One region of the Sphingobacterium sp. 18053 genome, then DNA from elsewhere that is predicted to be linked to it. Evidence: riboswitches for the same ligand, from Rfam matches in the RefSeq annotation. Region 1 holds a riboswitch; each other region holds the start of a gene.
What was found. A riboswitch is a leader RNA that binds a small molecule or an ion and turns the genes downstream of it on or off. The one in region 1 is predicted to bind S-adenosylmethionine.
Positions count from the first base shown of each region.

Region 2: linked by a shared signal. The riboswitch ahead of GVK91_RS05690 (methylenetetrahydrofolate reductase) and the one ahead of GVK91_RS23930 (5-oxoprolinase) in region 1 are both predicted to bind S-adenosylmethionine.
Region 3: linked by a shared signal. The riboswitch ahead of GVK91_RS18905 (O-acetylhomoserine aminocarboxypropyltransferase/cysteine synthase family protein) and the one ahead of GVK91_RS23930 (5-oxoprolinase) in region 1 are both predicted to bind S-adenosylmethionine.
Region 4: linked by a shared signal. The riboswitch ahead of metE (5-methyltetrahydropteroyltriglutamate--homocysteine S-methyltransferase) and the one ahead of GVK91_RS23930 (5-oxoprolinase) in region 1 are both predicted to bind S-adenosylmethionine.

Region 1 is NZ_CACSJW010000011.1:105,479-109,613, forward strand. It holds gene GVK91_RS23915 (HlyD family secretion protein) at 1-132, opposite strand, end outside; gene GVK91_RS23920 (TolC family protein) at 132-1,409, opposite strand; gene GVK91_RS23925 (DUF3050 domain-containing protein) at 1,674-2,444, opposite strand; SAM-I-IV-variant riboswitch at 2,655-2,748, shown strand; gene GVK91_RS23930 (5-oxoprolinase) at 2,815-3,078, shown strand; gene GVK91_RS23935 (RagB/SusD family nutrient uptake outer membrane protein) at 3,177-4,135, opposite strand, start outside.
Region 2 is NZ_CACSJW010000002.1:422,029-426,163, reverse strand. It holds gene GVK91_RS05705 (30S ribosomal protein S16) at 1-385, shown strand, start outside; gene rimM (ribosome maturation factor RimM) at 505-1,029, shown strand; gene GVK91_RS05695 (hypothetical protein) at 1,133-1,984, shown strand; SAM riboswitch class I at 2,203-2,305, shown strand; gene GVK91_RS05690 (methylenetetrahydrofolate reductase) at 2,376-3,332, shown strand; gene GVK91_RS05685 (DUF2723 domain-containing protein) at 3,580-4,135, shown strand, end outside.
Region 3 is NZ_CACSJW010000008.1:84,605-88,739, reverse strand. It holds gene GVK91_RS18915 (homoserine dehydrogenase) at 1-454, opposite strand, end outside; gene metX (homoserine O-acetyltransferase) at 494-1,537, opposite strand; gene GVK91_RS18905 (O-acetylhomoserine aminocarboxypropyltransferase/cysteine synthase family protein) at 1,570-2,880, opposite strand; SAM riboswitch class I at 3,136-3,248, opposite strand; gene GVK91_RS18900 (FUSC family membrane protein) at 3,431-4,135, opposite strand, start outside.
Region 4 is NZ_CACSJW010000010.1:134,509-138,643, forward strand. It holds gene GVK91_RS22600 (sensor histidine kinase KdpD) at 1-1,404, shown strand, start outside; gene GVK91_RS22605 (response regulator transcription factor) at 1,507-2,196, shown strand; SAM riboswitch class I at 2,381-2,484, shown strand; gene metE (5-methyltetrahydropteroyltriglutamate--homocysteine S-methyltransferase) at 2,563-4,135, shown strand, end outside.

The DNA of each region.
Region 1 (4,135 bases):
GGTATACCGCAGTCGCATCCATAATGCTTGAGCGCCCCATAACAACAAGGCCAACAAGACAATTCCAGCCAACCAGTTGGTAATTCGAGTGAGTTGTGCCTCCACAACTGTTCTTCGTGATTTAGGTTTCATTAGATAGTACCCTTCAAAAATTCGATAAAATAATAGTGTTTCTGTATCGCAATATGTGCGGTTTCAAGATCAAAAAGTGTTTTTAGGTATTGCATATCAGCATCCAAGAGATCTGTAATCAAAGCCGATGATTTAAAATACCTGTTTTTTATAATCCGTGCATTTTCCTGCGCCAACGCCTTATTGTTTTGACAGACGTCCTGCTGCTTAATAGCCAATTGATAATCCAACAGGGCCTGTAACAGCTGATTTTCCAGAATCTCCTCTTCATGACGGTGTTTTACCTCTTGTCGATCCAATGCGATCTGTGCTCCGCGCACCACGTTTTTATTGAGATAGATAGCCGAGATCGGTATGTTTAATTTGAGTCCTGTGATACTCAGATTATACCAGCTGGGATTATAGGGATACAAGAAGACCTGTGGATTGGCAAAGGTGAATGTACTGGTCAACCCCAACTCAGGAAGATAATTTGATCGCGCCTGTTTGACCGACAACTTCTTCAAAACCACTTCCTGTTCGGATTTTAGGAGGGAAAAAGCATGGCTTCGCGCTTCGGCAACAAGCGCTTCATAGCTGGGGCTTTCCACTTGAAACTGCTCGGGCAGGGGCACAATCTCCGCTGTAATACCGCCAATAAGCTGCAGCTTCTGATTTGCAGCCTGAATATCATGACCGATCTGCACGAGCAACAGTTCCCGCTTCGAAAGCTCTAACGAAATACGCAAGACGTCACTGTGTAATACCACGCCCGCCTTATACAGATGCTCAATCTCTTTGAGCTGTACCCGTTGATCAGCAATATCCTGCTCAATTAAAGATCGGTTACTATACGACAGTTCCAAATCCAAAAAAAGATTGCAAACCTCCAATTTCGTCTGCGCTGCGGCATTCTTCCAATCGATTCTGGCCAGCTCATTTTCCAATTTTTTGGACTCAATTTTCATCAGGTCCCGATGCCCATTGTAGAGGTTCAGATAAAAATCCAGGCCGCTATCGTACAAGTAATGAATGATATCATGCTGGGAAGGTTTATTTAAAAGCCCCTGGTCATACACAGGCATATTACTCGCATAACTAGCAGAAGCTCTGGCGGAAATTTTGGGCAGCAACTCCATGCGTTGCTGCTGTACTGCCACCTCAGTTTCTTTGAGCTGCAAATAGGACTGCTCGATGTATTTACTGTTCTGTAGCGCTTTGTCGATCATGTCTTTCAGGGACATGTGCAAAGAATCGAGGGCGAAGGTGTCCGAAATAGCGAATACTAACAATCCCATGGTTAGTATTCCTTTTGCCCAATAGGGAGGAAAAAAGTTCACGTGTGCTATGTAATTTTTTTGCGTAGCAAACTTAGACACTTATTGGAACTTGGATTTCTTCACAAACGCCAATATGTTATGGAAAAAAGACATTTTTTCATCAATTCAAACAAAAAGACCAATATCTGCCAAGAAGCCCTTACAATATCCTTTTTTACAGCACATAAAAAAGACCTTTCAAATCATGATTTGAAAGGCCTTTCTCGACGGTATAATAATAGATTATCCGTATAAGGAATCTTCTATTGCATTCCACAACTGTATTCTTTTTTGTAGCGCAATTTTACTGATCTCTTTCATTTCTGTCCATTTAACCTCATCGTCCTTCCCGAGATCTGTGATCATCTGCATCGCCAAAGGCCCGTGCTCATCGCCATCAAGGTCAATATGACGTTGAAAATAATAGATAAAGCTATCCAGATTGGCTGTAGGGAAATTTGTTTTAATTTCTTCCAAAATAGAGGTAAACATTCCCGGGATAAGATCTTCGCGTCCAAATGTAAATGCAGCAGCAATTTTATGCACCTCGCCCTCAGCAATCACTTCGAATGTAAAATTCAAAAAGTCTTTGATCCGCTTGTCCAATGTGGTCGTTGCAATGACATCGAATATGTTACTCGATTTTTTGGCGTGAGCAATAAATTTGTTGACCAGATGAAGGTCGGCACCCATGGCATCCATGGCGTCCAGATACATCTCAAAATGGCTCAAACGGCGGCCATCAATATATTCATCCGACTCCTCAGCCAATACAATTTCGTTGATTAGATAGCGTGTTGATGGATGCTCACTCGCAAACCAAGGTAAAGTCGTACAGGTCAATTTAATCTGTAAAGCTTTTAGTAAAGACATAAAATCCCATACAGCGTACACATGCCCTTCTGTAAAAGAACGTAGATTCTTGATCGTTTTGATCTTACGATACAAAGGGTGTTGCAATAATACCTCGCGTTCGGCAGCAATGTATTCGTTAATTTCCGCAATTCTATTCATGGCGCAAAAGTATTGTCTTATCTCTATTTTTAAAAGTATTTTCGATGAGATTACAGTAACATGATAAATTTTTCGCCCAGCTATCCGCTTCATAACCAAATCACAGCCAACAACGCGCCTCGCTTTTGACCTCCCTATTCCTGTTGCTAACGTTCATTTACCCTTAAAAACAAAAATATTTTTAATTATAAAAAATAATCTACTATATTTGTAGAGTATTCAGAATTGCATGATGCAATACCAACCGAGTGCAGGCACCGCGGTGGTAAATTAATACGGGTTTCGACCAAAATAAACGTCGCAGAACGATTATTTTCCCAACAAGATCTGGATACAGTTTATGGTTTAATCCTTTAAATTTTTAAATTGTATGGCTACTACAACAAATCTTTACCAACACTTACTGGAAAAATTCAGTTATTACTCAACAGATGAACTGATACAGCTCAACAATGACACCATCTTAGGACAAGGCTGGGGTTCAGCCAAGGCAACCTTTAGAACAGCTTTGATCAGTACGTTCTCCAAAAGAGGACTGGATCTTTCCAACATCATTTCCAAGGAAGACGGTTTTACCTCGGTGAAGCATGTCCCTGTACGCTTGGAACAGAATGTCCTGATTCCTTTACAGTAATCGTTATCGACAAAAAAAAGCGCGCATCGAAAGGACTTCGTGCGCGCTGCTGTGGTTGGTTTAGGAAATTGCCGATTTAAAAGAAGGCAATAATCTTATTATTTATAGTTTGGATTCTGAATTAACACACCTGCGCTTTTCTCAATTTCTGTTTGTGGTAATGGCCAGCGGTAAAATTTGTCTTCAAAATGATAGGGCACTTTACTGTCTTTGACCGCATTGAGTACTTCGCCTGCGATATGCCAACGAATCAGGTCGTAATGCCGTAGTCCTTCGAAAGCAAGTTCAACCCTTCTTTCGTGGCGGATACGGTTGCGCATTTTTTCCTTGGTATAACCGGCAGGAAACCCGGGCATCTGAACGCGGCTCCTCAGAGTATTCATGGCATCGTAAACCGATGGATCTGGTCCGGCAATTTCATTTTGTGCTTCGGCATACATCAATAACACCTCCCCAAACCGCAGTACAACCGCATCCTGTTGGCTCAATGTTGAAAAGCCAAAAGGTAAGTTGGCCGGATCCAAAAATTTCAACACCCCATAACCTGTAGGCCGCGGATTGGACGGTGTATGGATCTTACCGCCGCCAAAGTCGGGATGATCCACGAAAATTGTTTTGCTCAAGCGCGGATCCCTATCTTTGAAGGGATTAGCTCGGTCAGTCAAGGGTGATTCACCATAAGGCAGACCATCTTTGCATTCATAGGTATCCACCAGGTTTTGTAAAGGTGAAGCAGCGATCCAATCGCCTAAATACATGTCCCAGGGGGCTGTATTATTCGGTGCCAGAAAATTGACCGAAAAGATAATCTCGGTATTGTTCTTCTGTGTTGCATCGCGAAAGACATTTTCAAAAGCTGTACTCAGAGTATACTCTTTCATGACATCGGTGCATAAGTCTTTTACCTCTTTCAAAATTGCTAAATCGGGCACCCCTTTGTCGCCATAAGCCGCAAACAGTAAAACCCGTGCTTTCAAGGCTTTTGCTGAACTTGCGGTCGCATGCCCCCCATTATTGAAATAAGGTTTAGCCGCTAAGTTGGCGATCCCAAAATCCA
Region 2 (4,135 bases), on a different contig from region 1:
AGCAACTATCGTTTTGGATTTTGAAAAAGCTTTGGATTGGATGAATAAAGGTGCTCAACCAACTGACACTGCTCGCGCTATCCTTTCTTACAAAGGTGTTCTTTACAAAAAACACTTGCAAGGTGGTGTGAAAAAAGGTGCTTTTGATGAAGCTGCTGCTGAAGCTAAATTTACAGCTTGGACTGAAGCTAATGATGCAAGAATCACTGGTAAAAAAGATGGTTTAGCACAAACTAAAGCTGAAACTAGAAAAGCTGCTTTAGCTGCTGAAGCTAAGAAAAAAGAAGAAAAAGCTGCTGCTGTAGCTGCTAAAAATGCTCCTGTAGCGGAAGAAACTGCTGCTGAGGAGACTGAAGCTCCTGCATCAGAAGAAACTGAAGGTTAATTCTTTCATAAAGTATTCGAGAAAGCCGACTCAATCTTGAGCCGGCTTTTTTTGAAACAGCCAATAGGCTAATGGTTTGCCAAATCATGTCTCACAGCTAATCGCTAAATACGAAATATATGACTATTGATCAAAGCTTTTACATCGGTTACATCAGTAAAACAAGAGGTCTTAAAGGAGAAGTACAACTGTTTTTTGAATTCGAGGAATACGAGAGTTTGAATATCGATGTTGTCTTTGTGGAAGTGAACAAAAAGCTTGTTCCTTATTTTGTTGATACCATTAAATTTCAAAAAAATAGTACAGCGTATGTGACATTTGAGGATGTGGATCATATCGATAAGGCTCAAGTACTTGTCCGTAAAAAGCTATATCTTTCCAATGATAAGATGCCCGAGCGCGATCCAGATGATTTTAGATATACTGATTTAATCGGTTTTTTAGTGATTGATGAAAACCATGGTGAACTGGGGCAAATAACAGATGTCCAGGAATTTCCACAACAATTTGTCGCCTCGGTAAATATGGACGGTAAAGAACTGATGTTCCCGTTGTCTGATGATTTGATCTTAGGAATCGATGGCGAAGAGGAGATCATTGAAGTTGAATTGCCAGAAGGCTTGGTGGATCTTTATAAAGAATAAGCATATCCCCGAGCTTATTCAAATAAATAGCAGTATACGAACTATTGCAGTAATTTCTTATCTTGGTCTGTATATTATTACTGGCCATAATTATTGATTGATTTTGAAACCGTTATTACTGCTGCTATTCGTATTCTCGTTGTCTTCTTGTGCTTTCTTTGGGAAGAAAAAGGACTTTCCTGAAGGCAATTACCAAATGATATTGGGCTATTCAAATGAAGAGTATCATAAAGTAAAAAGAGAATCACCCCAAAATGTCGAGGCAGATACCTATGGTAATGATCCTACGATATATCGGTCCTTTCTCTCTCTCCATGATAAAGACAAGTTTGTCATGGCGATCGATGATATCTTACTCTTCGGTAAGTATAGATTCAACGGCGATCGATTAGAATTGACCGATGAGAAAAAAGGTAGCCTCGCATTAGATATTATTAAGGTAAAAAGCGATTTTGTTCAGCTGAGAGGTGATTTTTCACAGTTTAGCTCAGCACGTATACCCACTAGCGAAAGACTTTATATCAACTTTGCGTTAGATAAAACCCCTATCCGGGAGACCCCCAGCAAATTTGATAGCCAAGTGAATCTATGGCGAAATGCCCCTGTAAAATCAGAAAGTGAAAAGGAGATAAAAGCTAGGGCATTGAATTTTGTAGATTATTCTATCGCTTATTTCCAACACATATCAAGTTCTGGTACACATCACGATTATCGAATGGATGGTGTTGAATCACCCATTATTTATGCTGAGAATGGCATTGTGCTCAAGGCATGGGCAGATGTTCCCGATTCTTGGAAGGAATTATTTTACAACGAAAAAAATGCATTAGTCGCCTATCAATATTTATTTGATGGTTTTAAATTTGGATCGAAAGAGGAGTACCATGTTACAGGACTCTTATTGATCACATTTTATCTCAAAAATCTACGGAATTCCCTGGCAGCGAATCTTTAGCCAATCCTGTTGTGGCATAGTCAATCTCTTCGCTGTCGATGATCCTCGATCGTTAATTTTATCTGTTTTTTTAAGTCTTTTACTTTTGGTGGAGCGTAAATTCCTGTTGTTGACTGGGAATAAACCTGAAGCCGCATTTATTGCAGTCTTTTTGCCGCTATTTTTGCCTTTTCGAAAAAATATTTTTGTCTTTTGATTTTTTAAAACGATATTAGCAACGCTTATAGAGAAAGGCCGAGGGACTAGACCCGTTGAAGCCTTAGCAACCTGTATTGTTCAAGGTGCTAAATTCTACCCTACTCCATGTGGGAAAGATAAGTTACATGTAGATAAACGATTCCTCGACTTGTGCGTTTCGATGTAAGCCAACCAAACTAAAAACAGTTTTTTAATGAAGATTATCGATCATATCCAGAATGCCAAAGGAAAAACATTGTTTTCTTTTGAGCTATTGCCACCGGCGAAAGGGCAGGGCATCCAAAGTATTTTTAAAACCATGGATGAACTGATGGAGTTTAAACCTCCTTTTATCGACGTAACCTACCATCGGGAAGATTATATCTATAAAGAGCATGCGAGTGGATTACTGGAACGCGTTTCCTATCGTAAACGTCCTGGGACAGTGGCGATATGTGCTGCAATCATGAATAAATATAAAGTAGATGCGGTGCCCCATTTGATATGTGGTGGTTTTACAAAAGAGGAAACTGAAAATGCCCTGATCGATTTGAACTTCCTGGGGATAGATAACGTCTTGGTATTGCGGGGAGATGCACGTAAAGGCGATGCCGATTTCATACCGAGCGATGGTGGACATGCTTTTGCAACAGACCTATTGGAACAGGTAACTGATATGAATAAAGGAAAGTATCTGCATGAAGACATTATCACATCGGAAAAGACTGATTTTTGCATCGGAGTAGCGGGATATCCCGAAAAGCATTTTGAATCGCCAAATTTCAATACTGATTTTAAATATCTGAAACAAAAAGTCGATATGGGAGCAGAGTTTATTGTGACTCAGATGTTCTTTAATGTTGAGAAATACAAAGAGTTTGTAACAAAATGTAGAGACAATGGAATCCATGTGCCTATTATTCCAGGATTAAAACCATTGACAACGAAAAAGCAGTTGGTGACCTTACCAAGGATATTTCATTTAGATATTCCGGAGGAACTGAGCGATGCTGTTTCAGCATGTAAAACGAATGCCGACGTCAGACAAGTCGGTGAGGAGTGGTTGGTGCAACAATGTCAGGAGCTGATTAAATTTGGCGCTCCGGTATTACATTTCTATACGATGAGTAATCCTGGTCCAACAAAGAAAATTGTTGAAAAACTAGCCTAACTCATAAAAATAATACGAAAAGGGAGCCAATAAGCTTCCTTTTTTTATTGTAATATTGGTTGTGAAAGCCCGAAATAAGTCCATAATTTCGATAGTGTGGTTTAGGTCGGTCTCTATATTCAGGGTTGAGTAGCCTGTTTATAGTCAGATACTTGTGTTAAATAGTGTTAATTAACTTATTGGAGTCAGGATAACTTTTTAACTTAAAGTGCTAAAAAGGATTTTAACAATAGACCAAATTGACCTTATGAAGTACACTAGATTAAATTCTCTACTCGGCTTTGCTTGCGGACTAATTGCTACATGTGTATATATCGCCACCGTTGAAAAGACGGTAAGCTGGTGGGATTGTGGTGAATTTATTGCCTGTGCCTACAAGCTAGAAGTGGCACACCAACCGGGAGCACCATTATTTCTTCTTATTCAGAATATATTTTCCAACCTGGCTTTTGGTAATGCAGGTAAAATTGCCTATTGGATGAATATTGGATCCGCAATCTGCAGTGGGCTTACTGTTACATTTTTATTCTGGACGATAACAGCAATTGCCAAAAGGATACTCAACAGGCAAGAGAAAGTTCAATTATCGAATTATTTCCAAATTTTTGCTGCGGGTTTAGTTGGTGCAATGGCTTTCTGCTTCAGTGATTCATTCTGGTATTCGGCTGTTGAATCTGAGGTATATGCGATGTCTTCATTGTGTACAGCGATTGTTTTTTGGGCAATTTTAAAGTGGGAAGTGCGTGAAGATGAAGAAGGTAGCGATCGTTGGCTGGTTTTTATTGCTTTTGTTATGGGCCTTT
Region 3 (4,135 bases), on a different contig from region 1:
ATCCATTAAAAATACCGCTGACAGAATGAAGTAATTCATTGTCATAGTACTCTTCTAAATTCCGTATAATGGGAATACTTCCGCAAACGGCACCTTCATACAATAAACTGGTGCCATATTCATGTTGGATATCAACCAGTTCTTCCAGGTGGCTGGCAATCATTTTTTTATTGGCAGATACCACATTTTTTCCCGATTTCAAGGCACGAACAGTTAGTTGATAGGCTGCTTCGGCATCATCTATTAGTTCGACAACAGTATTAATTTCTGGGTCACCTAAAATTGTTTCGGCATCGGTAGAAAATAAATCTGCTGGTAGCGAGCGCTTTTTATCTCCGTTTTTAATGACAAATTTCTTGATCTCCAGATTAAGATTTTTGGTTTTGATGATATCGTAAAGACCTTGGCCTACTACACCAAACCCAAACATCCCTATTGTTAATTTATTACTCATATCTCTTCTTAAATTCTCTTATATATATTATTTATTCTCTTATACTAATTCGTTTAGGTATTCTTTTTGTTTCCGCAGAAAGTTGCTGATGATTTTAGTGAGTTTTTTTGTTTCGATCAAAAATCCATCGTGGCCATAGGTAGATTCAATCTCCTGATAGTGGGCATTCGGAACATGTTGAGCGATGAATTGTTGCTCTTGTGGAGGAAACAACAAATCTGTATTGACGCTCAGTACTAAAGTTGGACAGTCAATGCTCGCTAAAGCGGATTCGATAGATCGTCTTCCCCGACCTAAATTATGGCTGTCCATTGCTTTGGTTAGGAAGTAATAGCTGTACGCATTATAGCGTTTCACCAATTTTTCACCCTGATAGTTTTGATAGGAGGATGCTTTATAATGATCGAGTTTTTCGTTATCATCCTCCTTTTGTGTGTTGGCATACGTTGTATAGTTGCGGTAAGACAACAGTGCCATAGCGCGTGCAACTTTTAAACCCTTAGCTCCGCCATCGGGATGATTGGCGTAAAAGGTTCGATCAGTTGTAATGGCAAGACGTTGACTTTCATTGAATGCAATACCCCATGGTGAATGGACGGCATTTGTTCCAACGACGATTAGATGGTTGATGGCTATACTGTGCGATACGGCCCATTCCAATGCTTGTTGACCGCCCAATGAGCCGCCAATAAGGATCTCTATTTGTTTGATATCCAGGTGGTCTGCAAGAAATTGATGTGCATTGACCAAATCCCTTACTGTAAATTCAGGAAAAGATAGGTAGTAAGGCTGTCCAGTAGCTGGGTTTACAGATAGCGGATTACTGCTATTATATGCTGATCCTATGACATTGGCGCAGATAATATAATAATCGTTTGAATCAAATAATTCACCTGTTCCAAAAAGACCGGACCACCAATCCAGTACATCTGCATTAGCCGTAAGTGCATGGCAAACCCAGATCACATTACTGCGATCTGCGTTGGGTTTGCCAAATGTTTCATAACTGATTTGTAAATCAGTAAGCTCTCTTCCATTTTCAAATACAAAAGGCTCCGGGTGCAGATAAATATGCTTACTCATTTTACGTTTAAGTTTAAGCCGAAAAAATCTGATTATTTAATTTTATCAAAAGCTTGTTGTAAATCAGCTTTGATGTCATCAATATGTTCTATTCCTACAGAAAGGCGTAATAAACCTTTGAACACTCCAGCATTGGCTTGATCTTCATCACTCAATTGTTGGTGAGTAGTCGCTGCTGGATGGATAATCAATGACTTCGTATCACCGACATTGGCCAAGTGACTGATCAATTCTAAGCTGTCGATAAAGCTATTGGCCTTCTGTGCTGCGTCACCCTTGAGCTGGAAAGAAAGCACCGCACCATAGCCATTTTTAAGGTATTTTTGTGCGTTAGCGAAGCTCGGAGAGCTTTTTAAGCCCGGATAGTTTACTTTTTCTACCTGTGGATGCGCCTCAAGCCATTTAGCTACCTCTAAAGTGTTATCTACATGGCGTTGCACCCGTAAAGACAGCGTTTCAAGCCCTTGTAATAATAAGAATGAATTGAAAGGGGAGAGTGCTGGCCCGAAATCCCGAAGCCCTTCCACACGTGCCCGAATGGCAAATTGAATATTTCCAAACGGTCCGCCTTCACCGAAAACTTCGGAAAAAACTAAGCCATGATAGCCTTCAGATGGTTCGGAAAATTGAGGGTATTTTCCATTGCCCCAATTGTAGTTTCCGCCGTCGACGATGACACCGCCAATGCTTGTGCCATGTCCACCGATCCATTTAGTAGCCGATTCAACAACCACATTCGCACCGTACTCCAAAGGTTTAAATAAATAACCCCCAGCTCCAAAAGTATTATCGACGATTAATGGTAAGTCATATTTTTTTGCTACGGCAGCAATTTTCTCAAAGTCTGGAATATTGAAACTTGGGTTTCCAATTGTTTCAACATAGATGGCCTTTGTTTTATCATCAATGAGGGCTTCAATTTTATCTGCCTCGGCGTCCGTTGCAAATCGAGCTTCGATGCCCAGGCGTTTAAAAGAAACTTTAAACTGGTTAAATGTACCGCCGTATAAGTTGGATCCGGCAACAAAATTGTCACCACTTTCCAAGATATTATTTAAAGCTATAAACTGTGCTGCCTGGCCAGATGCAACAGCAACAGCTGCGACTCCACCTTCCAGTGCCGCAATACGTTGTTCGAAAACATCCGTAGTAGGATTCATAATCCGTGTATAGATATTGCCGAACTGCTTTAATGCAAATAAGTTTGCGCCGTGTTCGGCATTTTCAAATACAAAAGATGTTGTTTGATATATAGGAACTGCTCTAGATCCCGTAGTAGGATCAGCGACTTGGCCAGCGTGAACCTGAAGAGTTTCGAATTTTAAATTTTTGTTTGAAGACATAATATATCAGATTTTAAGGGTTCAAAAAGAAATTGCTAAGTAAAAAGAGAAGCATACACACCTCGTTGAAGGGTCTGTTAAATCTTTATCCAAGAAAAAGGAAATGATTTTTAACAAGCATGGAAGTGCATATGCATACGCATTCGCATCAATACAGTTGTACGATGACTTACACTTTCGCTTATCGTGTGGTTCACTTGTGTTGAACCTGAATTTTTAATGGACTTCAGTAGTTTAATAATCATTGTCTTATGTCATTTATATGCTCCAAAACGATATTGTTTTGGACAGGAATTGGCACCTTTTCAAACAAATTGAAGGTTGCCAGTGGGTCATTGAGCCAGTCTCTCGCCACTTCTTTATAAATCAAGACCTACTGATTAAGGGAGGTGTTGATTAGAAATCTTCTTTCGAAGACGACACAAATATAAACTCTTTTTTTATTAAAGCAAAAGAAAAGCTATTTTTTAGTTAAAGGAATTTTGAATAACATACCGATCGGGATCGCATATCGTCGGATGAAACCGGATAAATAACTGTCAATCGGGTATTATGATTTCTTTAAGTTGATCCGTTCCGCAATTTGATTTAAATCTGTTAAAAGAGGTTTAAGTGCATCAATTCTACTATGGATATCATACGCTAGGTGGCGATTCGTCTTTTTGCTTAACGATAACGAAAGCCCCACCAAATGGGAGTTGACCTGATAAGAGAGTGCCTGAAAATGGTGGATATGCGACCAATCTATCCATTTATGCTCGGGTTCTTTTTTCATTTGATTGATAGCGTCTGAAAACAGGGCCATGGCAGTCTGCGCTTTTTTGCGAGCCAGTCGTATATCAAAAGAACTTTGTTTCTCGTCCGACAGACGGTTATTGATGGTTTGGAAATAATGCTCGTTGTAAAGGGATACCTCTTTTGCCAGCTGAACCATGCCTGTGCTTTGGCGTACAGGTATCAAGAAATAACCTGCTATAGCCAAGAATGCTCCAATGAGTGTGAAAAGTATTCGGCTGCCTAAAATGAGATTGATATTGCCTTCGAACAAATTGAGCGCAATCACAATTCCCAAGGTAATAAAGATGACACTGACCATATAATTAGATCGGTTGAACAAAAAGAATCCGAAAAGACCTAATGCAGCTATGGTAAGGAGAGCTGGGAGAAAATGAATAGAAATTAAGCAGAATATACCAACTATTATACCCGAGAATGTGCCTACAATACGCTCTATATTACGCTTTTTTGTCATTGA
Region 4 (4,135 bases), on a different contig from region 1:
AAATTTTCTGTTTCAAATGAGCTTACCGACGATAATCTGGTACAGGCTTTTATCATGTTAAATGCATCAAAGGTAGATGATCAGATTAGTGGAAAAGACGATAGCACACGGTTTGTTATCCCCCTTATGGACCCACTGGTCAATCAACAGACAAAATTCAGGGTAGCCACATTACCACCTAGAGAGAACACGAAACTTGCAAAAACAATTTCTGATTTGGAAAAAAGATTGGATATTCTCAACAGAAAAAATGCTTGGAGTGGTTTTAATGTATACGATTCCGTTGCCATGCTGGGGGGCAAAAAAGCAGACTACATCGAAGATGTTGCTATTGGAATGGAGCTGGCTAAACGTCCGTTAAAAGATCGATTGAATGTTATCATCGTCCAAGAACTTATCAAAGAAGAGTTGGCTCAACGCGACATTAAAGCTCCTTTTAATATTGAAATATGGAGTACAAACAATATATTACTGAATAATATTTTAAACGAAGCCGCTTTAAATAACCCAACAAATACAACAAAATACTCGACCGCACTTTTTAAAGGTGATATCGGTGCTGCGCCAGGGAAATTAACAATCTATTTCCCCAATAAAAAGGCAATAATCGCAGATAATATGGGCTATCTGTTACTACCTATGCTGGCACTACTTTTCTTGTTGGTGGGTTGTTTTGCTTATACACTGATTATCATCTTCAGACAAAAGAAAGTTTCGGAAATGAAAACAGATTTCATCAACAACATGACGCATGAGTTTAAAACACCTGTTGCAACAATTATGATTGCTAGTGAGTCACTTAAAGATCCAGACATCAATGCCGACCACAAGCGCGTTCAGAAATTGGCTAATATCATCTACGACGAAAATGTTAGACTCGGAAATCATATTGAACGTGTACTCGATTTGGCAAGACTAGAAAAAGAAACGCTAAAACTCGACCAGGTAGAAGTAAGCATCAATGATCTTGTTTCTGCAGTAACGGACAGTATGCAGCTACGCATGCAGAATATCGGCGGAAAATTCAGTATAGATCTTGCAGCGACAAAGGATATTGTCATCGGTGATGAGTTACATTTTTCGAATGTATTTTACAATTTATTGGATAATGCCATCAAGTACAGCAAAGGAGATTTACATGTCAACATCAATTCAAAAAATGTTGGCGATACCATTGTCGTCACTATTGCCGACAACGGTATTGGGATGAGCCGGGATCACCTGCAAAAGATTTTCGACCAGTTCTACCGTATTCCAACTGGAAATGTTCATAATGTCAAAGGATTTGGTCTTGGCTTAAGTTATGTACAGGACATCCTGAGAAGGCTGAACGGAAAAATTACAGTTAAAAGTGAAAAAGATAAGGGCACGACCTTTGAAGTAATTTTGCCTATTAAAAAATAAAACGTTCCTTTTTTGTATATTTCCTCTTTAAAAAATTTCAAAGGTTGAGGAAAGCTGATTTATCAGCATCAAGGGACATTGGTGAAAATTAATATAATCATTATGCAAAAGATATTATTAGCAGAAGATGATCCTAATTTGGGGGATCTTTTAAAAGACTATCTCGAATTAAAGGGAAAATTTGACGTCACATTATGCACGGATGGAGATGAAGCGATTTCTCAATTCAAAAAAAATAACTACGACCTCTGTATTTTCGATGTCATGATGCCAAAAAAGGACGGATTTACAGTTGGACGTGAAATCAGAAAAACAAACAACACTGTTCCTATTATCTTTGCCACAGCAAAGGGGATGATGGAAGATAAAACCGAAGCCTTTGAATTAGGGGGAGATGATTATATCACAAAGCCTTTTCGAGTGGAGGAATTATTGCTCCGCATCAATGCTTTGCTGAAGCGCAGTGTTCGAGACAAAGAAGAGGAAGTGGTTGCTGATAAATTTGAAATTGGTGATTATTTCTTTGATTATACAAGTCAGCAAATTTCTTACAAAGGACAGATGCAAAAACTATCCACCAAAGAAGCGGAACTACTACGTTTGCTTTGTTTAAAGAAAAATGATGTGCTGACCCGGGAAGAAGCTTTATTAAAAATATGGCATGATGACAACTACTTTACGGGTAGAAGTATGGATGTATTTCTCAGTAAACTTCGTAAATATCTAAAAGAAGATAGTAAGGTTGAAATTGTCAATGTGCACGGAAAAGGTTACAAACTTTTGGTGAGCTAAAAGAATGGGGAATGAGAAACAGTCATTCCCCATTTTTTATGCCACAACGTATTGAAACATGGCATACACTAAATCACGGATGAAAAGAAAAGAACAAAACAATTTTATCCTTAGTAGAATATAAAAAATTGATGCACTTTTATAAAAAATTTGCATTTCAAAAAGAAATGTTCTAACTTAGCGTCGCTTATAGAGAAAGGCAGAGGGAATAGACCCGATGAAGCCTTAGCAACCTGTCCCTTGACAAGGTGCTAAATTCTACCCTACTTGATATGGGAATGATAAGCCGAAGTCACCGAATTCTAGTGTGTCCTTCTCTCTCTAGCAAGAAATATAGTTGAAAAAGAAATATTAAAAACATTCATTATGTTATTGACTAACAATTTAGGTTACCCTCGTGTGGGCGCGTTCCGCGAATTGAAAAAAGCCAATGAGGCCTATTGGGCTAAAAAATCTTCTGTTGAGGAATTATTGGACACCGCAAAAAAAATTCGTGAAGGCAATTGGAAAACACAAAAAGATGCTGGAATAGATTTGATCCCTTCCAATGATTTCTCTTTTTACGATCAAGTATTGGATTTAACCCTTACTGTTGGTGCAATTCCTGCTCGTTACCATTCTTTATTGAATAAAGTAGACAACAATTACAGCTTAGATCTATATTTTGCCATGGCGCGTGGTTTCCAACAAGAAGGAATCGACGTGACTGCAATGGAAATGACCAAGTGGTTGGATACCAACTACCACTATATGGTGCCAGAATTCACAAAAGATCAAGAATTCAAATTGACGTCCGAAAAATTCTTAAATGAATATAACGAAGCAAAATCATTGGGCATCGATACTAAACCAGTTCTACTAGGTCCTATCACTTACCTTTTGATCGGTAAAGAAAAAGAAGCTGGCTTCGACCGCATCGATTTATTGGATAAACTTGTTCCAGTATATGAGCAAATATTAGCTAAACTAGCTGAGGCTGGTGCCCAATATGTTCAGATTGACGAGCCTTTCTTAGCATTGGATTTAGATGCTAAAGTAAAAGCTTTATATCAACCTACTTTCGAAAAATTAGCTGCAGCAGCAAAAAATATCAAATTAATCGCGACTACTTACTTCGAAGCTTTAAAAGACAACGAAGATATCGCAGTTAACCTACCTATCCATGCTTTACATTTAGATCTGGTACGCGGTGAAAACCAATTGGATACGGTACTAGCTAAAGTTCCTGCTTCATTAACATTATCTTTGGGTATTGTTGAAGGCCGTAACATCTGGAAAAATGATTACGAAAAATCATTGGTTAAAATCAAACAGGCTGTTGATGCATTAGGAAAAGACCGTGTATGGGTAGCTCCTTCTTCATCATTGTTGCACGTTCCTTTTGACTTAGACAATGAGCACAATGAGCAATCGCTACCAGCTGAAGTAAAAAACTGGTTAGCATTTGCTAAACAAAAATTAGCTGAGGTAAAAGACTTAGCCGTACTAGCGGAAGGTGAAGTTGATGCTGAAACAGCAAAACGCTTCGAAGCTAACAAAGCTGCTGCTGAAAGTCGTCGTACTTCTCCATTGATCCACAAACCAGAGGTTAAAACACGTACAAGCAATATCACTGATAACGATGCAAAACGTACTTCAGCATTTGCTGACCGTAAAGCAGCGCAACAAGCGAAATTCAACTTGCCGGCATTCCCTACTACAACTATTGGTTCATTCCCACAAACGAAAGATGTTCGTAAATGGAGAGCAGACTTGAAAAAAGGTGCTATCACGCAGGCAGAATATGATAAAGCAATCGCAGAAGAAACTGAGAACACAATCCGTCTTCAAGAGCAATTAGATATCGACGTATTAGTACACGGCGAATTCGAACGTAACGACATGGTTGAATACTTCGGTGAACAATTGGCTGGTTACGCTTTCACACAAAACGGCTGGG